Regions from separate parts of the Pseudogracilibacillus amylolyticus genome, predicted to be linked through region 2. Evidence: a T-box and tRNA genes for the amino acid it is inferred to sense, from the RefSeq annotation. Region 2 holds a T-box; the other holds one or more tRNA genes.
The links. The T-box of region 2 lies ahead of serS (serine--tRNA ligase). A T-box ahead of a tRNA ligase gene usually reads a tRNA of that ligase, here a tRNA-Ser.
Positions count from the first base shown of each region.

Region 1: it has a tRNA-Ser gene. The T-box ahead of serS (serine--tRNA ligase) is inferred to sense a tRNA for this amino acid. The anticodon was not compared.

Region 1 is NZ_JBPPZG010000004.1:9,679-23,380, reverse strand. It holds gene ACPYKA_RS00900 (5-formyltetrahydrofolate cyclo-ligase) at 1-526, opposite strand, end outside; gene rpmG (50S ribosomal protein L33) at 656-805, opposite strand; gene ACPYKA_RS00890 (hypothetical protein) at 976-1,329, shown strand; gene ACPYKA_RS00885 (hypothetical protein) at 1,354-1,956, shown strand; gene ACPYKA_RS00880 (peptidoglycan D,D-transpeptidase FtsI family protein) at 2,336-4,423, opposite strand; gene ACPYKA_RS00875 (MFS transporter) at 4,513-5,736, opposite strand; gene ACPYKA_RS00870 (superoxide dismutase) at 5,848-6,459, opposite strand; tRNA gene ACPYKA_RS00865 (tRNA-Phe) at 6,598-6,670, opposite strand; tRNA gene ACPYKA_RS00860 (tRNA-Ser) at 6,696-6,788, opposite strand; tRNA gene ACPYKA_RS00855 (tRNA-Ile) at 6,801-6,874, opposite strand; tRNA gene ACPYKA_RS00850 (tRNA-Met) at 6,880-6,953, opposite strand; tRNA gene ACPYKA_RS00845 (tRNA-Asn) at 6,957-7,031, opposite strand; gene ACPYKA_RS00840 (Na/Pi cotransporter family protein) at 7,382-9,013, opposite strand; gene ACPYKA_RS00835 (NfeD family protein) at 9,132-9,764, opposite strand; gene ACPYKA_RS00830 (hypothetical protein) at 9,809-10,138, shown strand; gene ACPYKA_RS00825 (DUF4190 domain-containing protein) at 10,175-10,513, opposite strand; gene ACPYKA_RS00820 (deoxyribonuclease IV) at 10,591-11,481, opposite strand; gene ACPYKA_RS00815 (DEAD/DEAH box helicase) at 11,494-12,810, opposite strand; gene ACPYKA_RS00810 (Nif3-like dinuclear metal center hexameric protein) at 12,832-13,702, opposite strand, start outside.
Region 2 is NZ_JBPPZG010000090.1:736-6,889, reverse strand. It holds gene serS (serine--tRNA ligase) at 1-1,265, opposite strand, end outside; T-box leader at 1,316-1,534, opposite strand; gene pdxS (pyridoxal 5'-phosphate synthase lyase subunit PdxS) at 1,640-2,512, opposite strand; gene ACPYKA_RS11180 (serine hydrolase) at 2,708-4,057, opposite strand; gene guaB (IMP dehydrogenase) at 4,201-5,667, opposite strand; gene ACPYKA_RS11170 (YaaC family protein) at 5,780-6,154, shown strand, end outside.

The DNA.
Region 1 (13,702 bases), on a different contig from region 2:
ACTTAATTGGAATATCATGTGGCTCAGAAAATTCAAAAGATGTTAATTGGATATTACTAACTAGTGATAAAGTATTCTGTGTGAAATCAACTAGGAAACGATCGTAAAACCCTCCGCCAAACCCTATTCGATAACCTGAACGATTAAATACGATGCCTGGGACAACTAATAAATCAATACTATGTTTGGATATCTGTTTCGTTTTATCAACACGAGGCTCCAAAATGCCTCCATATCCAATTTCTACGTCCTTTTTCTGCTTGATATAGTAAAATTCCATTTCTTTCGTATTGTGAAAACTTTTCGGAATACAAATGATTTTATTCTCTTTCCACGCCTGCCTAATGATAGGTTCAGTGTTCCATTCAAAAGCTGTTGACCAAGTAATTCCAATAATATTTGCTTCTTTCCATAGTTTAGATGTATATAAATGGTTATATAGTTTGAGTTCTATTGCTAATTTTTCATCCTGATCTAAGTGAGCTAATTGTTCCATCATATCGTTGCGGATTCGTTTTTTATTCACTTGTACAAACACCTCTTATCTTATTGTACCTCATCTGTCTTTGGAAATCGCTTGAAGGGACTATAAGGAAGACATATATAAATAAAAAACTCCTATCCATTAATATGGTAAGAGTTTCTAAACTTTAAATTATTTCGTTTCACGATGCAATGTATGTTTTCTTAAACGTGGGCAGTATTTCATTAATTCGATACGCTCTGTATTATTACGATTATTTTTTGTAGTAATATAGTTTCTATCTCCTGTTTCTGTACAAGCAAGTGTTATATTTACACGCATTTCTATCCCTCCAAATTCAATAAGTCAAAAAGTCAATAATATAATTTACCCTTAATAATGATAACAGATACATTTTTTTCACGCAAATTTTTAATCTATTTATTTTTTCTTAGCCAAAATAGTAATTTTCATAGTATAATGTTAAAGTAGATTGCAAGGAGGTATAAAAAATGGTTTATTTACTTGTATCAGTCGTCGTAATAGCATTAGTATTATTCGCAAGTTCTTTTTTCATGTCTGATAAATTTAAGGAGCTAGAAGATCAACTTGAACAATTTTCAATTACTACGATGCAGGATACATATCAAATGAAGAAGAAACTTAAAGTTCTTGAAGAGGAATTATTGACTGGGAATAATTATCAATCAACAACTAATGAAATTCCCGAGTCGTTACAAGATAAGCCTTTGTTGATACAAAAAATATATCACCTTCACCAACAAGGCTATTCTCCAGAAGATATTTCAGAACAAACAGATTTAACAAGTCATGACGTTCAAACTATTCTTAGGTCCAATATTTAGATAGTAAGGAGAATAATAATCATAATGAGATTACCAATACGCTTTTTTTCAATTGGGTTATTTACTGCAGGTATTCTATCTTTAGGTTTTTATTTTTTGACTGACAGTTCAAAAGAATCGATTGAAAATGTTGCAGTTGAAGATATGATAGCGCAAGTGGAAGAAAATGGATATCGAGTCATTACGGAAGACGAATTTATTTCATTTTCCATGTACGTTGATACTATGAAGGAAGAGGAAGCCCAAACTGCTTCAGCTAAAACGGATAAAGAGAAAGAGAAAGAGAAAGAGAAAGAAGAACAAAAGTCAAAAGAAGAAGAAAAAGACACGAAAAAGAAAGACGACAAGGAAAAAGAAAAGGATACAAAGAAGAAAGAGAAAAAAGAAGATAAAACTGATAAAGTGACAAAAACTAAATTTACTATTAAAAAAGGTGATGTAACACAAGATATTGCCGATACGTTAGTAGATAAAAAAATCCTTAGTAAGGGTGAGCGTGACAAATTTATTAAATATCTAGAAGATAATGATTATAGTCCATATATTCAACTTGGAACATTTGAAGTAACAAGTGAAATGAGTATAAAAGAACTTGCGGAAACAGTTACTACTTATCCGGGGGATTAAAACAGGCAGGAGATTATTCTCTTGCCTGTTCTTTTTTTAGCAGGTAAGAAAGTATAAAACTTTCTTTCTGCTCACTGGCCAAAAGCTCGGGCGTCCTGGGACTGGGACTGCGCTTACTCGTCCCATCGAAGGACATTTGCTCTTTTGTTCGTCCCACCGTAAAGATTTGTCTCAGACGCCAGTACTAGCACGTCAATCACTCGTAAGTGCAACTCATACTCTCGCCAAGAAGGCCGACTAAGAACAGGCTCTCTGCCTAACCGTCGGCATACCCCTGGTGATAAGGGTATGTTTTCTTTAACGATAAGCCAAGTTTTCTAATAAATAAAATAAAAAGGTCTAAACTGGTTTATCCCTGTTTAGACCATAAAATTGTTATTTATTCTTCGTCAGCTTCATCTTTTTCTGAAGCACGTTTCTCTTTTAATTCAAAATAAGTATCTAATAGTCCTCTTCCAATTTTGTGGTTAATTTGATTTCCAGTATTTTTACCTAATTGAGGAACGATAACTGCAAACGCAACCTCGGGATCATCATAAGGAGCATAACCAACCAACGATAAGTTTTCCACGTCCGCCGCTTTATAGCTAGTTCCATCATCCCGTTTTAGGTACACTTCATTTTCCGCAGTTCCCGTTTTTCCTGCGGCACGGTAACTCGTACCTGCCCAATTAGAATATCCAGTTCCACCGGATTCATTAAATGCTTTCCAAAAACCAGTTTGTACTCGTTCAATATAACTTGGGTTTATGTCTATTTTATTTAATACTTTCGGATGAATTACTTGATCAACGGAGCCTAACTCATTTTCATTGGAAGGATTTCTTATTTCCTTGACAAAATGGGGTTGAACTCGGTTGCCGTCATTTGCAATGGTCGAAACATACTGTCCAAGTTGCAATGTTGTATACGTATCATATTGGCCAATTCCATTATCCATTAGATTACCAGCCCTAGGATCAGTTCCTACGAAACCAGTTGATTCAAAAGGGAAGTCTATTCCTGTGCTAATACCCAAACCGAACTGGTTAAAGTAATTTCTCAATTTCTGTAACCCTTCCGTAGCACTTGCATTTGTACTAGTATTATTTGGGTATGGATGTCTGAAATCTCCTCCCAAACGAAGTGCAATATAGAACATATATACGTTTGAAGATCGTTTGAGTGCACTTAGATCATCTACTGCACCTAGTCGTGCATATGAAGCTTTTCTTGGTGTTCCAGAAATCTGAATTGGACTATCGATAAATACATCACCCGGGTTAATTACCCCTGATTGTAAACCTGCAAGTACGGTTGCACCTTTTACAGTAGAACCAGGACGATGTGCATCATATAATACTTTATGTGGTGTACTTTTATATTCTCCTGTTTCACGGTCATAGTGCTGACCACTTAAAGCTAAAATTTCTCCCGTTTTCGGGTTCATTACGACAGCTAATGCATCTTCTAACCAGTAATTTCCCCTACTTTTGGCAGCCTTTAATTCTTTTAAAACAATCTCATCTACTAACTCTTGATATTCCATATCAAGTGAAAGAACTAAGTCTTTTCCTCTTTCTCCAGGGACAACAATATCAGAACCAATTATGTCTCCATTTTTTGTTGTTGTATATTGAACTTGTTCTTTTCTACCTCGAAGGACATCTTCATATTGTTCTTCAAGACCACTTTTACCTACTCTGTCATTTCGGTTGTAACCCCTCGTTAAATAATAATCCTCTTTTTCAGCAGGTATTCCCTGTTCTTGTGAAGTTATTGAGCCAATAATTGACTTTAGGGTGTCACCATAAACATATTTTCGTTCCCAATCTGTAGATGCGTTAATTCCTGGAAGCTCACTTAAATTTTCTGCAATTTCCGCATATTCCTGAACGGATATATCCTTATTTTTGATTACTTCTGGAGTAAGGGCGTACGCCTTATCTAATTCACGTTTAATTGCAATCACTTGTAATTGTTCATCCGTAAAATTAGCGATTTCCTCATCAGTAATTCTTTCGAGCATAAGGTCATACTGTTCAATATCATCCAATTCTTCTATTTCCTTATCAGTTAATCGTTCAACTGCTTTATCTGTATTCTTTAAATACCAATACTCTTTTTTATTACGTTCAGTAATTTTTTTAAGAACTTTGTCATCAACAACAAGAAAATTTGTTAGTTCTTCTGCTAATTCAAGTTTATCTTCAGCCTGCACTCTTTTCGGAGGGGTATACGTAATTGAATAAAGCGGCTTGTTATCCACTATTATTTTTCCATTACGGTCAAAAATTTTCCCTCTTGGAACAGGAGATCTCGATATATCCTTAATTGTCCGATCGATTTCTTCTTGAAAACTTTCCCCTTGTAAAATTTGTACTACCCCAAGCTGCACAACAAGTACAGAGAATAGGATAAATACGACAAAAAATATTATATTTATACGTAAGGGAATTCGTGACACATTCTTTTTCTTATTTACCATTAGCAATTCCCCCTTGTAATTTTAATCTCACCCAAATAATTATAGCATATCTTGGCGAATATTTAATCATTACGAGGAAATTATTTTGCTTATTTCTGATAAGTTAAATGAACTTTATTCATAAAGAAAAATATTAATAAGTAGCTATTACTAAATATCCCTAAAAGAATCGGTATGATATTCGGGTTATTATAAATAGACATTGAAATTATAAAAATAAGAATTGAAAAAACACGTCCCATATTGACAAATATTTCAAGTGCAACAACATATTCAATTCTCAACTCTTTCGCGTACTTGCTTGTACCAATTACATCGTATGCCATGGAATTAAATGGGACATTAATAATCGGATATCCAATCCCGATAATAATTGCGTAAATGATTAAATGTACATATGTTAAATCAAATAAAATAATATATACTGAAAAACTGATGATTAAACTGCCAATGAAAATGGCTTTTTTTCGCATACTGGGATTTACCATTTTTGTAACGAGCAAATAAAAGATAAACGACAAGGCACTTAAAACTAGATTAAACATACCCAATGCAAATTCACTTTTTGTTACTAGAAATACCCAAATCGTAACAACAAAAACGAAAAGACCTTCCCGCATACCTTGAAATATATTGGATTTAATAACATTATTCCAGTTCTTATTTTCCCGCATTTCTTTAATAACCGTTAAAAGTCCATATTTCCCTTCCGCTTTTCTTCTTTTTATAAAGAAGCTGCAAATAACAGCAAGGATAAATAAACCAAATGAAATTGAAAAAATCGTCATGTACCCAATATTCGTCTTTAATTTTGAAATGATAAATCCGGCTACTACTGGTCCTATCATGCCACCTAACGATTCAAGACCTCCCATAAATCCATTAAAAAAATCCCTTGTTTCAGGTTCGGTTATTTCAAAGGTTAAAACATTAAATGCTAGCCAGTAAAATCCATATCCTACCCCTAAGAGACAGCCAAGTAAAAAGTTATAGGTAGATGCATGATCACCAATGATTAATACAGTAAGAAAAAATATAGATAAAAATGTTACTCCTAAGCGAAGAACTATAATACGGTCAATTTTCTTCGCTAATTTACCTGCAATTATAAAAGTAATTGGCTGAAAGATAAAAATAGCTAAATTGTAATTAGCAATCGTAAGAAAATCATTCGTTTGTCTCCATAAAAAAACATTTACAAAAGTATTAGATAAAAATATTCCTAATGAATATAAGCCGCCAATTACTAATAACAAAATGAGATCTCTGTTCATTTCATCCTTATCTAAAAAATGCGTAGTTAGCTTCCACATATATCAAAGCGCTCCTTTAGTAATTATAGTGTGAACAACTAAAGAGCGAGATATGTAATAAATTTAAATAAAAAAGACCAAAGGAAAATTTCCTTTGGCCTTCTGTTAAATTTATTTTGCGTCGTTATAATTTTTTGTTACTTCATCCCAGTTCACTTTGTCCCAGAATGCTTTTGCATATTCTGGACGTCTGTTTTGATATTTTAAGTAATATGCATGCTCCCAAACATCCAGACCTAAAATTGGTGTTTTACCTTCCATTAATGGTGAGTCTTGGTTAGGTGTGCTTGTTACTTCAAGCTCGCTATTATTAACAACTAACCAAGCCCAGCCTGAACCAAAACGTGTAGCAGCAGCTTTTTCAAATTCTTCTTTAAAGTTATCAAAGCTACCAAATTTATCATTTATTTTATCCGCTAGCTCGCCACTTGGCTCACCGCCACCCGAAGGAGATAGAATTTTCCAGAATAGGCTGTGGTTCGCATGACCCCCACCATTATTTCGTACAGCAGTACGGATATTTTCTGGCACCGCATTTAAATCACTAATAAGGTCTTCAACTGATTTACTTTGTAAATCACTGTTTCCTTCTAAAGCGTTATTTAGGTTTGTTACGTAAGTGTTATGATGCTTCGTGTGGTGAATATTCATCGTCTCTTTATCAATCGTAGGTTCTAGTGCATCATAAGCATAAGGAAGTTCTGGTAATTCAAATTTTGACATATGTAATCCTCTCCTTTAATTTTATATTCTTTATATGTAAAGGGTATCAAAGCTTTGTAAAAGGTGCAAATCTTTAGCTTTGTCATAAATAAAAATGAAATAAAAAAACAAGCTATAATCGTATGCTTGTTTCTTATATGGCTCGAGACGGAATCGAACCGCCGACACAAGGATTTTCAGTCCTTTGCTCTACCGACTGAGCTATCGAGCCTTATAATATGTATTTAAATATATAATGGAGGAGGAAGAGGGATTCGAACCCCCGCGGGCTTTAACACCCCTGTCGGTTTTCAAGACCGATCCCTTCAGCCAGACTTGGGTATTCCTCCGAGTGATTTAAGTGGACCCTGCAGGACTCGAACCTGCGACCGATCGGTTATGAGCCGATAGCTCTAACCAACTGAGCTAAGGGTCCTTAAGTAGCGGCGGAGGGGATCGAACCCACGACCTCACGGGTATGAACCGTACGCTCTCGCCAGCTGAGCTACGCCGCCATATGGCTCCACAGGTAGGATTCGAACCTACGACCGATCGGTTAACAGCCGATTGCTCTACCACTGAGCTACTGTGGAATAAGATTAATATAAAGGTTAATATTTATTTTAATTGATAAGCTTAGTGGTCTCGTCGTGCTGTCGCACTCCTCGCAGGCCTATATCCATGTTAATTCAAAAAAATATGATTAGTTGGATCCGGCTTACTCTACCACTTTAGCTACTGTGGAATTAAAATACGATAATTGTTTAATGCTGTTCGTGCATTTTTATGCGTCCATTGGCTATTATAATAGATAAATTATCAGTTTGTCCAATAAAACAATAAAATCTTTTTACTGTCTGAAAAGAAGTGCCAAAAACAAACGACAAGATATAATATACCATGCACATTATATCTTGTCAACACTTTTTTTGAAAAAGTTTTTCTAACCATTTAAAACTTCTTCTGCAATATTTACAGCATGATCCCCTATTCTTTCTAAATTACTTATAATATCGACAAATACGATACCGGCAGAACCAGTACATTGTCCTTCATTCATTCGAATTATATGTCTTTTACGAAAACTTCTTTCCATTTTATCAATTTGATCTTCTTTTTGAACAACTGCTAATGCTTCTTCTCTATCCATTAATTCAAGAGATTTTACAGCTTGATTTACCGTGGAAATTGTTAAATCAAACATTTCATGAAGATCTTCATGTGCATGTTCAGTTAAGTTTATTTTATTTGTTATTTTATATTGGATCAGTTCTAGAATATTCTCAAAGTGATCTCCAATTCGTTCAATATCACGAACAGTATCCATTAATGCAGTATGTTTGGCACTGTCTGCCTCTGATAACGTCCTGCTTGAAATATTAACTAAATAATTCGTTATTTCCCTGTCAAGATTATTCAAAGCACCTTCAATTTGCATTGCCATCTCAGAATGTTTTTCTTGTTGTGTCATGACATATAAGCTTGTTTCTTCTAGACCTTTCACACTGTATTCACCCATACGAATGATCTCAGATTTAGCCTGATCTAGTGCCACAGTAGGAGATTGTTCGACAAAAATTGGATCTAAGTGCTTTGGTTTGTATTCTATCGTCACATCTTCCCCCGGGATTAGCTTTGTAACAATCCATGCTAAAGCACCAATAAAAGGGAATTGGATCATCGTGTTTGCAATGTTAAAACTTCCGTGAGCAAAGGCTATCGTCATTTCTGGATTTAGGTTAAATGTATTTTGTAAGAACGTTACATAACTTACAAAGAATCCTAAAAATATCATAAATATTACTGCTCCGATAATATTAAACGTAACATGGGTAAAAGCAGCTCTTCTTGCAGCAACGGAAGTACCTATAGATGCTAATACTGCCGTTATTGTAGTCCCAATATTGTCACCAAAAAGAACTGGTATTGCTGCATGTAAAGTAATTGCACCTTCAGAAAATAATCCTTGCAAAATTCCGACTGTCGCACTGGAACTTTGAACAATAAGTGTAAAGACTGTCCCAATTACTACTCCTAAGATCGGATTATCACTCATATTGACCGTTAATTCATGAAACGCTTCTAAAGACCGTAAAGGCTTCATTCCATTACTCATTAATTCCAAACCGAAAAACAATGCACCAAACCCAAAAATAGCTTGTCCAATTACATTTACTTTTTGACTTTTAAAGAAAAATATCATAAAACAACCAATTGCAATAATTGGTAATGCATATTCTCCAATATCTAAACCAATAATGAAAGCAGTAACGGTAGTACCGATATTAGCTCCCATAATGACACCGATTGCTTGGCGTAATGTCATAAAACCGGCATTTACTAATGCAACCGTTAATACCGTTGTTCCTGAACTACTTTGGATAAGCATGGTAACAAGCATTCCAGCAAGTACACCGAGAAATGGATTACTTGTAAACCGATCCAAAATATCACGTAGTCTGTCACCGGCAAATTTTTGGAGACCATCCCCCATGAATTTAATTCCTAGTAAAAAAATCCCTAAACCACCGATAAATTCAAAAATGATGGATTGTAAGTCGATTGAATCTGTCAATTGTTAATCATCTCCGAGAGGCATATTAATTTTGCATACAGTCCTATTATTATGAAATATTTAAAAGATGTAAAGGATATTTCGGTTATTTAACATTAAATTTACATTTGAGATTTTTTTAAATTTCCTTCACTAAAATTCGAGTTCCATCTACTTCAGTAACTTGCACCTCTGTCCCCTTTTTTATCCATTGGGCGTTGGAAATGGCACTGTAATCTTTACCATCAATATCAATCGTTCCCACTGGTCTTAAATCAGTTAATGTAGTTCCTTTTTTGCCCACTAATTGCACATATTCCTCGTTTAGTGAAGTATAGCCTGCTTCTTTTGTCAACCGATCTTTTAAAGCAATTTTACTCCACATATTTCTTCTTTTAAATACTTTCAAAAATGTGAACGACAACGCGCCTCCAAGAATTACACCTATTACGGCATACAGACCCGCAAAGAAATTCGGAGCTGTGAGAGCAACAGATAATATCATTCCTGCAAGTCCAAGTGTCGCTAACGTGCCGTCATTAATTAATTTTCCATCAATAAAAATTAGTAATAGTCCAACAAAATAAATAATAAGCATAATAACAATGGTAGACGGTTCTGTCAGGAACGTATAAAAATAATATACAGTAAAGATTATTCCTAGTACGGCAAAAATACCTCGCATATTTACGAGAATTTCACCTAGTAAAAATAATGTTCCCAATCCAATAAAAATCAAACCAATCCAATCAGAAGACATAATTGCTTCCATTATAAACTCCTCCCTGCTCAAAAATTTTTAAGGTGGTATATTCTATGTTTACCTTTAAAAAAATTTGCCTTTATACTTGTATTATACTGTTAATTCTCAGTTTGTATAATGATATTCAAAAAGGGACTAACAATAAAACGAGTAAATCTCCTACGATGGATGAACAAAATATTAATAAAGATATGCCTGTTGTGAAAATCAAAGTCGAAGCAGGAGATACTATATTGTCCGTCTCCGAAGAGCTTAATGGTGAAAATTTAAATCAAATCAAAATTGAAGATATATTAGATGATTTCAATTCAGTAAATCCGAATGTTACAACAATTGAATTAACTCCTGGTATGTATTATTATTTCCCGACTTATCCTCATTAAAAAAGGCTGAAGAACTTAGCTTCAGCCTTTAATTTACTATATGAGTGGCATAATAAATAAACGTGTAATAATTGATAAAATACCGATAACTATCGCTGTATTACCTAAAATTTGTGCTTCCCGGTTTCTCGCAATAAATCCTAATATTATTCCTGCACCTGCAAAAAGTATCGGAATAAAAAAGAAGGATATTGCACTTAAAGCAATCGCGATCCAACCATACACATTGTATACTTCTCTGTCTTCATCTCTATCTTGGTCACGATCATCTCCAATTGTATCTTCGGTAAATTCAGCAGACGTTTCTTCTTTAAAAATATGCTCGTCCACTGGATCTTGTTCCTTTGATGGTTCGTTTAAGTTTTGATTTTCCACAAGGCTTACCCCCTTTTTCTTAAGGTAGGTATAGTTTATGGATTATAGACTATTTCATTTATGTTATTTATTGCAAATTAGCCCATGATTTTTTGAAGCAAGGTTTCATCAAAGGATCCATCCTTGATCATTTCAATTTCAAATTTATATGGAGGTCGTTTGTTTTTCTTATCTTCACCGACATAAGGCGTTTCTAAAATTTTAGGTATTTTTTCGAATTCTTCGTGAAAAATAACATAGTGAAGTGCTTTAAACCCAATATGTCCAAAACCGATATTTTCATGGCGATCTTTCCCAGCACCACGCTCATTTTTGCTATCGTTCACATGGACAACTTTAATTCTATCTATACCAACGATTTTATCAAAATCTTTTAAGACATCATCAAACCCATCAGCGACATGATACCCTGCATCATGTACGTGACAAGTATCAAAGCAGACACTTAATTTTTCATTATGTGTTACGCCATCAATTATTTTCGCTAGTTCATCAAAACTTCTTCCAATTTCAGTTCCCTTACCCGCCATCGTCTCAAGTGCAATTTGTACGGTTTGGTCTTTCGTAATGACCTCATTTAAACCTTCAATTATTTTTTTAATCCCTTCATCAGCACCTGCTCCGACATGCGCACCAGGATGTAATACAATTTGTTTTGCTCCAATGGCTTCTGTACGTTCAATCTCGCTTTGTAAAAAAGAGACCCCTAATTCAAAAGTTGCTGGCTTAATTGTATTAGCAATATTTATAATATACGGGGCATGTACAACAATATCACTTATTCCATTTTCTTTCATATGTTCAATCCCGGCATCGATATTTAATTCTTCAATTGGTTTTCTTCTCGTATTTTGTGGTGCACCAGTATAAATCATTAAAGTGTTTGCTCCATAAGAAGTTGCTTCTTCACTTGAACCTAATAACATTTTTTTCCCACTCATAGATACATGTGACCCTAACTTAACCATTATTCCACCCCATTATTTTCTATTATTGTTACGATTTTCTCTCTTTAGGCGACTTTTAATTCTTTCCTGCTGTTTCTTCATTTTTTTCTTATAACCTGGTTTTACTTTAGTTGGTTTTTTAACTCGTTTCCATGCTTCTTGATCTAATTTAGTCGCGACATTTTTTCGTAATTCCCGTTTATTAAATCTTTTCGCATCTACCCATTCCCCATTTTTAATTTCGGTAAATACAAAATGAATGCCTTTTTTCTCTAATTGCTCAATTAGAGCAGTGTCTTCTTCTCTGAAAAAACTTATTGCTGTACCGGCTAGACCAGCCCTAGCCGTTCTTCCTACACGATGGATATAAAACTCTATCTCTTTAGGAAGTTCAACATTAATGACATGGCTAGCTCCTTTTATATCGATACCTCTTGAAGCTAAATCTGTGGCCACTATATATTGATAACGAAGGTCTAAAATTGCTTTGACCATTCTTTTTCGTTCACGACTTGTTAGTCCTCCGTGTAAAACACCTACGTTTAAACCTTTCTCCGCCAATTGATTCCCAAGGTCATCGGCTGATTCTTTACTATTTGTAAAAAGAATGGCTACATACGGTTGGATGATTTCTGTTATATCCATTATTTTTTGAACAACATCTTGATGCTTTATTTCAATGAGTCGATGTTCCATTTGTTCTGGTGCTAGTCCATTTTTAATTTTAATATGGACAGGTTGTGCAAGATATTTAGTTAAAAACGGTTTTAACTGTTTTGGGATAGTTGCTGAAAACACAAGGATTTGTACCTCTTTTTTACTACGTACCAACAACTCATCTATTATATCAATAAAACGAAAGTCTAACATTAAATCAGCTTCATCAATGACAAAAGAAGTTGCTGAATAAATGGAGAGTACTCCTTCATTAACCATATCCAAAATTCGCCCCGGGGTACCAACAACAATATGAGGTTTTTTTTCTAATTGTTTTATCATTCGTTGGCGGTCTGCCCCTCCAACGATTAGACGAGTGGTCCAATTTTGTTCTTTTTGTGCTAATTTCGTAATTGTCTTTATTTCTTCAAAAATTTGCATCGATAATTCACGTGTTGGTGCAGTGATAACAAGTTGAACCTCTTCTTTAGACTCATCAATTTGATTTAATAACGGTAATAAGTAAGCATGTGTTTTCCCTGATCCTGTTTGCGATTCACCAATAATACTTTTACCTTGTAAAATAGAAGGGATTGATTGAATTTGAATATTTGTAGGCTTTTTAAAATATAATTTATCCACTACTTGTAACATTGTTTTATTTAGTCCTAATTGTTCGAAAGTTTCATTCATTATTTATTGGACTCCTTTCAATTACACAAATTGAAATGGATCTGTATCAATTTTTGATTCCAAAACTTGTATATTTGAGAACTTATTCATCAAATATTTTTTCATCGCTTTTTTCATAATTTGTTCAATATAATGCCCAGGATCAATGATAGCAAGACCTAACTCTTTAGCTTCTTGTGCGAGGTGAAAGGTTACATCTCCTGTAATCAACGCATCTGCACCCATTCTTTTAGCTTGATAAATATATTTTTCACCACTACCACCAATTATAGCAACTTTTTTAATTGGTTGATCCAAATCACCTGTTACACGAAGATCATTTACTTGATATGCTTTTTTTACTTTGTTACATAGGGACTGCAAAGACATCGGCTCTTCAAATGAACCGATTCTTCCAAGACCAAATGAATCTCCAGCAAGTTCTAAAGGATATAGATCATAAGCAACTTCTTCATAAGGGTGTGCCTTTTTCATTGCGTTTATAACCTGATTCAAATTAGATTCTTTTACTACTGTTTCAATTTTAAATTCTTCTACCTTTTCTAATTCATTTTTCTTTCCAATATAAGGGTTTGTCCCTTCCAATGGCTTAAAAGTACCCTGGCCTTCCGATTGAAACGTACAGTGGCTATATGCACCAATATGACCAGCTCCTGCATTTCCGAGAGCCTCACGTACTATTTCGGCATGTGTGACAGGTACAAACACAACTAGTTTTAAGATATTTTCTGATTGTTTATCAACTAATGGTTCGGTTGAAACAAGGTCTAACGCTTCACATAACAAATCATTTACCCCGCCATTTGCTATATCAAGGTTTGTATGTGCAGCATAGACGGTGATATCATGTTTAATAAGTTTTTTTATGATTTTTCCTTTCACTGATTGAAAA
Region 2 (6,154 bases):
GCTTTTTTATTTCTCATATATGGACGAAGTACCTCTGGTATCACAACGGTACCGTCTTCTTGCTGATAATTCTCTAAAATAGCCGCTACTGTTCGACCAATCGCTAGCCCAGAACCATTCAATGTATGAACATGCTCTGGTTTTGCCTTTTGATCCCGTCGGAAACGAATATTTGCCCTTCTCGCTTGAAATGCTTCAAAGTTACTGCAAGATGATATTTCACGGTATGTGTTATAACTTGGAATCCACACTTCTAAATCATATTTCTTTGCAGCGGTAAAGCCAAGATCCGCCGTACACATACTCATTACCCGATAAGGTAGTTCTAATAACTGTAAAACCTTCTCCGCATTTGCTGTCAACTTTTCTAGTTCATCATAAGAATGTTCTGGCTTTACAAACTTAACTAGTTCGACCTTATTAAATTGATGTTGGCGAATGAGTCCCCGTGTATCTCTGCCAGCAGCACCTGCTTCTGATCGGAAACATGCACTATAAGCAACATATTTAAAAGGAAGATCGTCTCCATTTAAAATTTCATCACGATGATAGTTTGTCACCGGAACTTCCGCAGTTGGGATTAAAAAGTAATCTTCATTTTCAATTAAAAATGAATCCTCTTCAAACTTAGGCAATTGGCCTGTTCCAGTTAAGCTTGAGCGATTTACTAAATAAGGTGGAATCATTTCTTTATATCCGTGCTCTTCGACATGTAAATCTAACATAAAGTTTATGAGCGCTCGTTCTAAGCGTGCTCCTAATCCTTTATAAAAAACAAAACGACTACCTGTTACTTTCGCTGCTCGTTCAAAATCTAATATATCAAGCTCATTTGCAATATCCCAATGGGCTTTTGCTTCAAAGGGGAAGCTGGGTATTTCGCCCCATTTACGCACTTCAACATTATCATCTTCCGTCATACCGATCGGAACTGTTTCATGTGGAACATTCGGAATTGATAAGAGCAACTTTTCTAATGACGCTTCTACCTCTTTTAGCTTTTCATCTAATTTTTTAATATCACTTCCGACTTGTCGCATTTGAGAAATTAAATCATCCGCATCTTTTTTTTCGCGCTTTAATTTTGCAATTTGTTGCGATACTTCATTACGTTTATTTTTTAATTGTTCCGTTTCTAACAATAGCTCCCGTCTCGTTTTATCCAATTCTTCAAAATGCTCAAATTCCGTTAAATCTTCGCCCCGATATTTTAATTTTTCTTGAATCTCAGCAAAATGCGTTCTTAAAAATTTCATATCTAGCATAACAATCGATTCCTCCTTATATTTAAAAATAAAAAACTCTCATCCCTTTAGACAGGGACGAGAGTTATCCGTGTTGCCACCCTAATTGAAAGCAGTCAGATTGCTTTCCACTTCATTTGCTAACGGTTTACACCGAAAGTGCTTAATAATCGTCTGATGTTCAACACTTTGCTCGAAGATGGATTCAAAAGTGTTATTCATCGATTTGCACCAACCATCGACTCTCTAAAGAATAACGGCTTTTTACTACTTCTTCTCAGCGCTTTTGCTCAATTTATGCATTAAATTTAGACTACTTAATTATTTACTCATTAAATTTAGATTACTTAATAATTTACTATAAATATGTACCGATTGCAACTTTTTTATACATTTTATAATCCACGATCTTGCATACGCTCTTCAGCTGCTAATGTCGAAATTTCAATTCCTTTCATTGCAGTTCCAAGATTCTTCGAAAGTTCAGTAATCAGTTCATAGTTTTTGTAGTTTTCGGTTGCTTGCACGATTGCTTTTGCAAATTTAGCAGGATTTTCTGATTTAAAAATACCAGATCCTACGAAAACACCGTCTGCGCCTAATTCCATCATTAGTGCCGCATCAGCAGGTGTAGCAACACCACCAGCTGCATAGTTTGCAACAGGTAATCGCCCCTGCTTTTTAATTTCTAGAAGAACTTCATATGGAGCACCTAATAGTTTTGCTTCGGTCATGATTTCATCTTCATCCATATGTACTAATTTACGTACTTGTGCATTAACTTTACGCAGGTGTCGAACCGCCTCAACGATATTCCCTGTTCCAGGTTCTCCTTTTGTTCGAAGCATAGAAGTACCTTCTCCGATTCGTCGAGCAGCTTCTCCTAAATCTCTGCATCCACAAACAAATGGTACATTGTACTCCTGTTTATTTAAATGGAATTCTTCATCTGCAGGTGTTAGCACTTCACTTTCATCGATGTAATCTACTCCCATTGACTCTAATACACGCGCTTCAACGATATGACCAATTCTCACTTTTGCCATGACTGGAATATTAACTGCATTCACCACTTCTTCAACGATGCGAGGGTCAGCCATTCTAGCAACACCGCCAGCCGCTCGTATATCAGATGGTACTCGTTCTAATGCCATAACCGCAATAGCTCCGGATTCTTCAGCTATTTTTGCTTGTTCAGCATTGACCACATCCATAATGACGCCGCCACTTCTAATTATTTTATCTGTTTGTTCTGCAGAGTTTGTCATTTTTTATCCCCTTCCTTACATTTAGTATGTTAAATAGTATAATCCTTATTTAACCGCTAAAGTTACAGCATTGTCAAGGCTCTGCTGAACGAAAACACTCAAATAAGGGCGAATGAATACGATCAATAACAACAATGGTCGATATTAAAAATGATTGAATCGATTATTATTCACTTGAAAATAATAACATTTTTTCTAAAACCAGCCTTTTACTGTTTTTGTTGCACTGCCCCAAAGATCACCGATAAAGCCACCTATTCCACGAATAGACAAAGTAAACCAGTTCGCTTTTTCCACTTCTTTTTCAGTGACAACATTTACTGATGGTTCTGTTTCTAAATATCCCAATTTGTCATTATCTCCATTTTTTGCCGTTAATGTACCAACAGTTTCTCCTTTTTTAACTACTGCATTTAGGGCGCCGTCATTATTTACTTTTTTCTCATCAACAGTGAAAATCGGTTTATAGGAATCTTTTTCGTTATTTTTAATGACAACTTTTAATGGAGATTTCGTGTGAATCTGAACCTCTTTATCTTTTCCCTTTGACACTGGGAGACTCTCATTCTTCTTTATTTTATATTTTGCAGGATATAGTTCTTGAACAGAAAAATTATTATAGGCATAATCCATTAATTTTTTTGTTTCATTAAAGCGTGCTTCAAATGTACCGTTTCCATTTTTATCTACAGCATTCATGACTACTGTAATAACTCTCATTCCATCACGTTCGGCAGTACCAGTAAAACAAAATCCAGCAAAGTCGGTTGTTCCTGTTTTTAATCCATCTACTCCTTCATAACCATAAACTAATGAAGGAAGCATGAAGTTCCAGTTCTCCATTGGAAGTTCATCTTCTGTTCCTTCTCGGAATATCTTTTTAGGAGTGCTCGCTGTTTTTATCACTTCAGGGAAGTCTTGAACTAAATGAGCCGCAAGTTTAGCTGTTGATCGTGCGGACATCATGTTTTCTTCCTCTGCTTTTGTTCCTTTCGGATGCATTCCTTTTAAATCTTTATTATTTAAGCCACTAGAGTTAACAAACTTGTAATCTTTTAATCCAAGTTCTTTTGCTTTTTTATTCATTAGTTTAATAAATTCGGTTTCTGAACCAGCGATTGATTCTGCAATTGCAATTGTTGCAGCATTAGCAGAATAAATAGCCATTGCTTCGTATAGCTCACGAATTGTATATGTAGCATCTTTCCTTAAAGGTACGTTTGATAGGGAAAGATCTTGTGAAACTTTATAGACATAGTCAGAAACTTGATACTTTTGATCCCAACTAATTTTTTTCTCTTTAATTGCCTCAAAAAGCAGATATTCAGTCATCATTTTAGTCATTGAAGCGATACCTAGTACCTCATCTGCATTTTTTTCATAAAGTATCTTTCCGGTACTTTCTTCTACTAAAATAGCTGCATCAGCATGGATGTCCAAATGATCCGCTGCATAGGATTTTTCTGGGAATTGGAGGAATCCAAAGGACATCAGCAGGGCAGCTACACAAGCAACATATTTTCGTATATATTTCTTCTTTTTCACTCGTAATGCCCTCCATCTTCATTATGTACAAGCCCTTAGTTATTTTATCATAGTTTATTTCCATTGAGTAGATGAAGGATAGATTAAAAATAAATTAATGACAGGATCCATACGGTAAATAGTATGAATCCTGTCATTTTATTCTATAATAGGCTGTAATTTGGTGCTTCTTTCGTGATTTGAACGTCGTGCGGATGACTTTCTCTTAAGCCTGCACCAGTCATTCGAATTAATTGTGACTTTTCGCGGAGTTCATATAAATTTTTTGCTCCACTATAACCCATACCAGAGCGTAATCCACCAATTAGTTGATAAACGGTATCAGCAAGTGGGCCTTTATATGGAACTCGTCCTTCAATGCCTTCAGGTACAAATTTTTTGGCATCCTCTTGGAAATAACGATCTTTTGAACCTTTTTCCATCGCAGCAACAGAGCCCATTCCCCGATAAGTTTTAAATCTACGTCCTTGATAAATTTCCGTTTCTCCTGGACTCTCTGATGTTCCTGCTAAAAGACTTCCAAGCATTACTGCATGTCCTCCACTAGCTAGTGCTTTAACGATATCACCAGAATATTTAATACCGCCATCTGCAACAATGGCTTTTCCATGTTTTCTTGCTTCTGTTGCACAGTCATAAATGGCTGTAATTTGCGGAACACCAACACCGGCAACAACCCGAGTGGTACAAATAGAGCCTGGACCAATACCGACTTTGACAATGTCTGCTCCAGCTTCAATAAGCGCTTTTGTCGCTTCTGGAGTAGCGACGTTCCCAGCGATAATATTTAATTTAGGATATGCTTCTCGAATAGTTCTTACTGTTTCAATGACGCCTTGAGAGTGACCATGTGCCGTATCAACTACAATCACGTCAACATCAGATTTGACAAGCATCTCGACGCGCTTCATCATATCACCAGTTACGCCTACCGCAGCTCCAACAAGCAGTCTACCTTTATCATCTTTCGCTGAATTAGGAAATTCAATGACTTTTTCAATATCTTTAATTGTAATAAGTCCTTTCAAAACACCATTATCATCTACTAGTGGTAATTTTTCAATGCGATGTTGCTGTAAAATTTCTTCTGCTTCTTGTAAAGTCGTACCGACTGGAGCAGTAACTAAATTTTCTTTTGTCATCACATCCTCAATGACAATGGAATAATCACGAATAAATCGTAAATCACGATTCGTTATGATACCAACTAGTTTTAGTTCTTCATTATTGTTGACTATAGGAACACCTGAAATACGATATTTCCCCATCAAATGCTCTGCATCATAAACTTGGTGCTTTGGAGTTAAGTAAAACGGATTTGTAATCACGCCACTTTCTGAACGTTTTACTTTATCTACTTGCTCGGCTTGTTGTTCAATACTCATATTTTTATGAATAATACCTATTCCACCTTGACGTGCCATTGAAATCGCCATTTTGGCTTCCGTAATGGTATCCATTCCTGCACTCATTAAAGGTATTTTTAATTTCAATGTTTCCGTCAGGTCGACACTTACATCAACATCCTTAGGTAAAACATCTGATTTTGCTGGCATTAACAATACGTCGTCAAAGGTTAAACCTTCTTTTGCAAACTTAGATTCCCACATTTTTTTCGTCCCCCTAGCCCAAAATATTATTAGTAGGTTATCAATTGGTTAAAATACTGTCAAGGCATTGCTTATATGTTGTACTTTTCAAATAATTCGGAGGTTATACTTTATGGATACTTTTCCTTCAAATACTTGGAATTTATTGCACCTCTTTCAGTCTACTTCACACACTCAAAAATATTTACAGTCAACATACAACTACCATCATATTGAAGAAAGCGCAAAAAAAAGCTATGAAAAATGCTACCCTTTTATGTATTATCTCGAACAAGGGGAATTATATTATACCCAGGCAAAGAATGCACCCTTTTCCATTCAACCGATGCTCTTATTTTATGGACTCGTACATTTATTAAAAGCATGTGTATTAACAGTCGATCCTAGCTATCCCAAAACAACAAATGTTCTAGCTCATGGCGTTACTTCCCGCAAACGGAAAAAACAAAACTACCGTTTCTCCCAAGATACAGTAAAAATTCAAAAG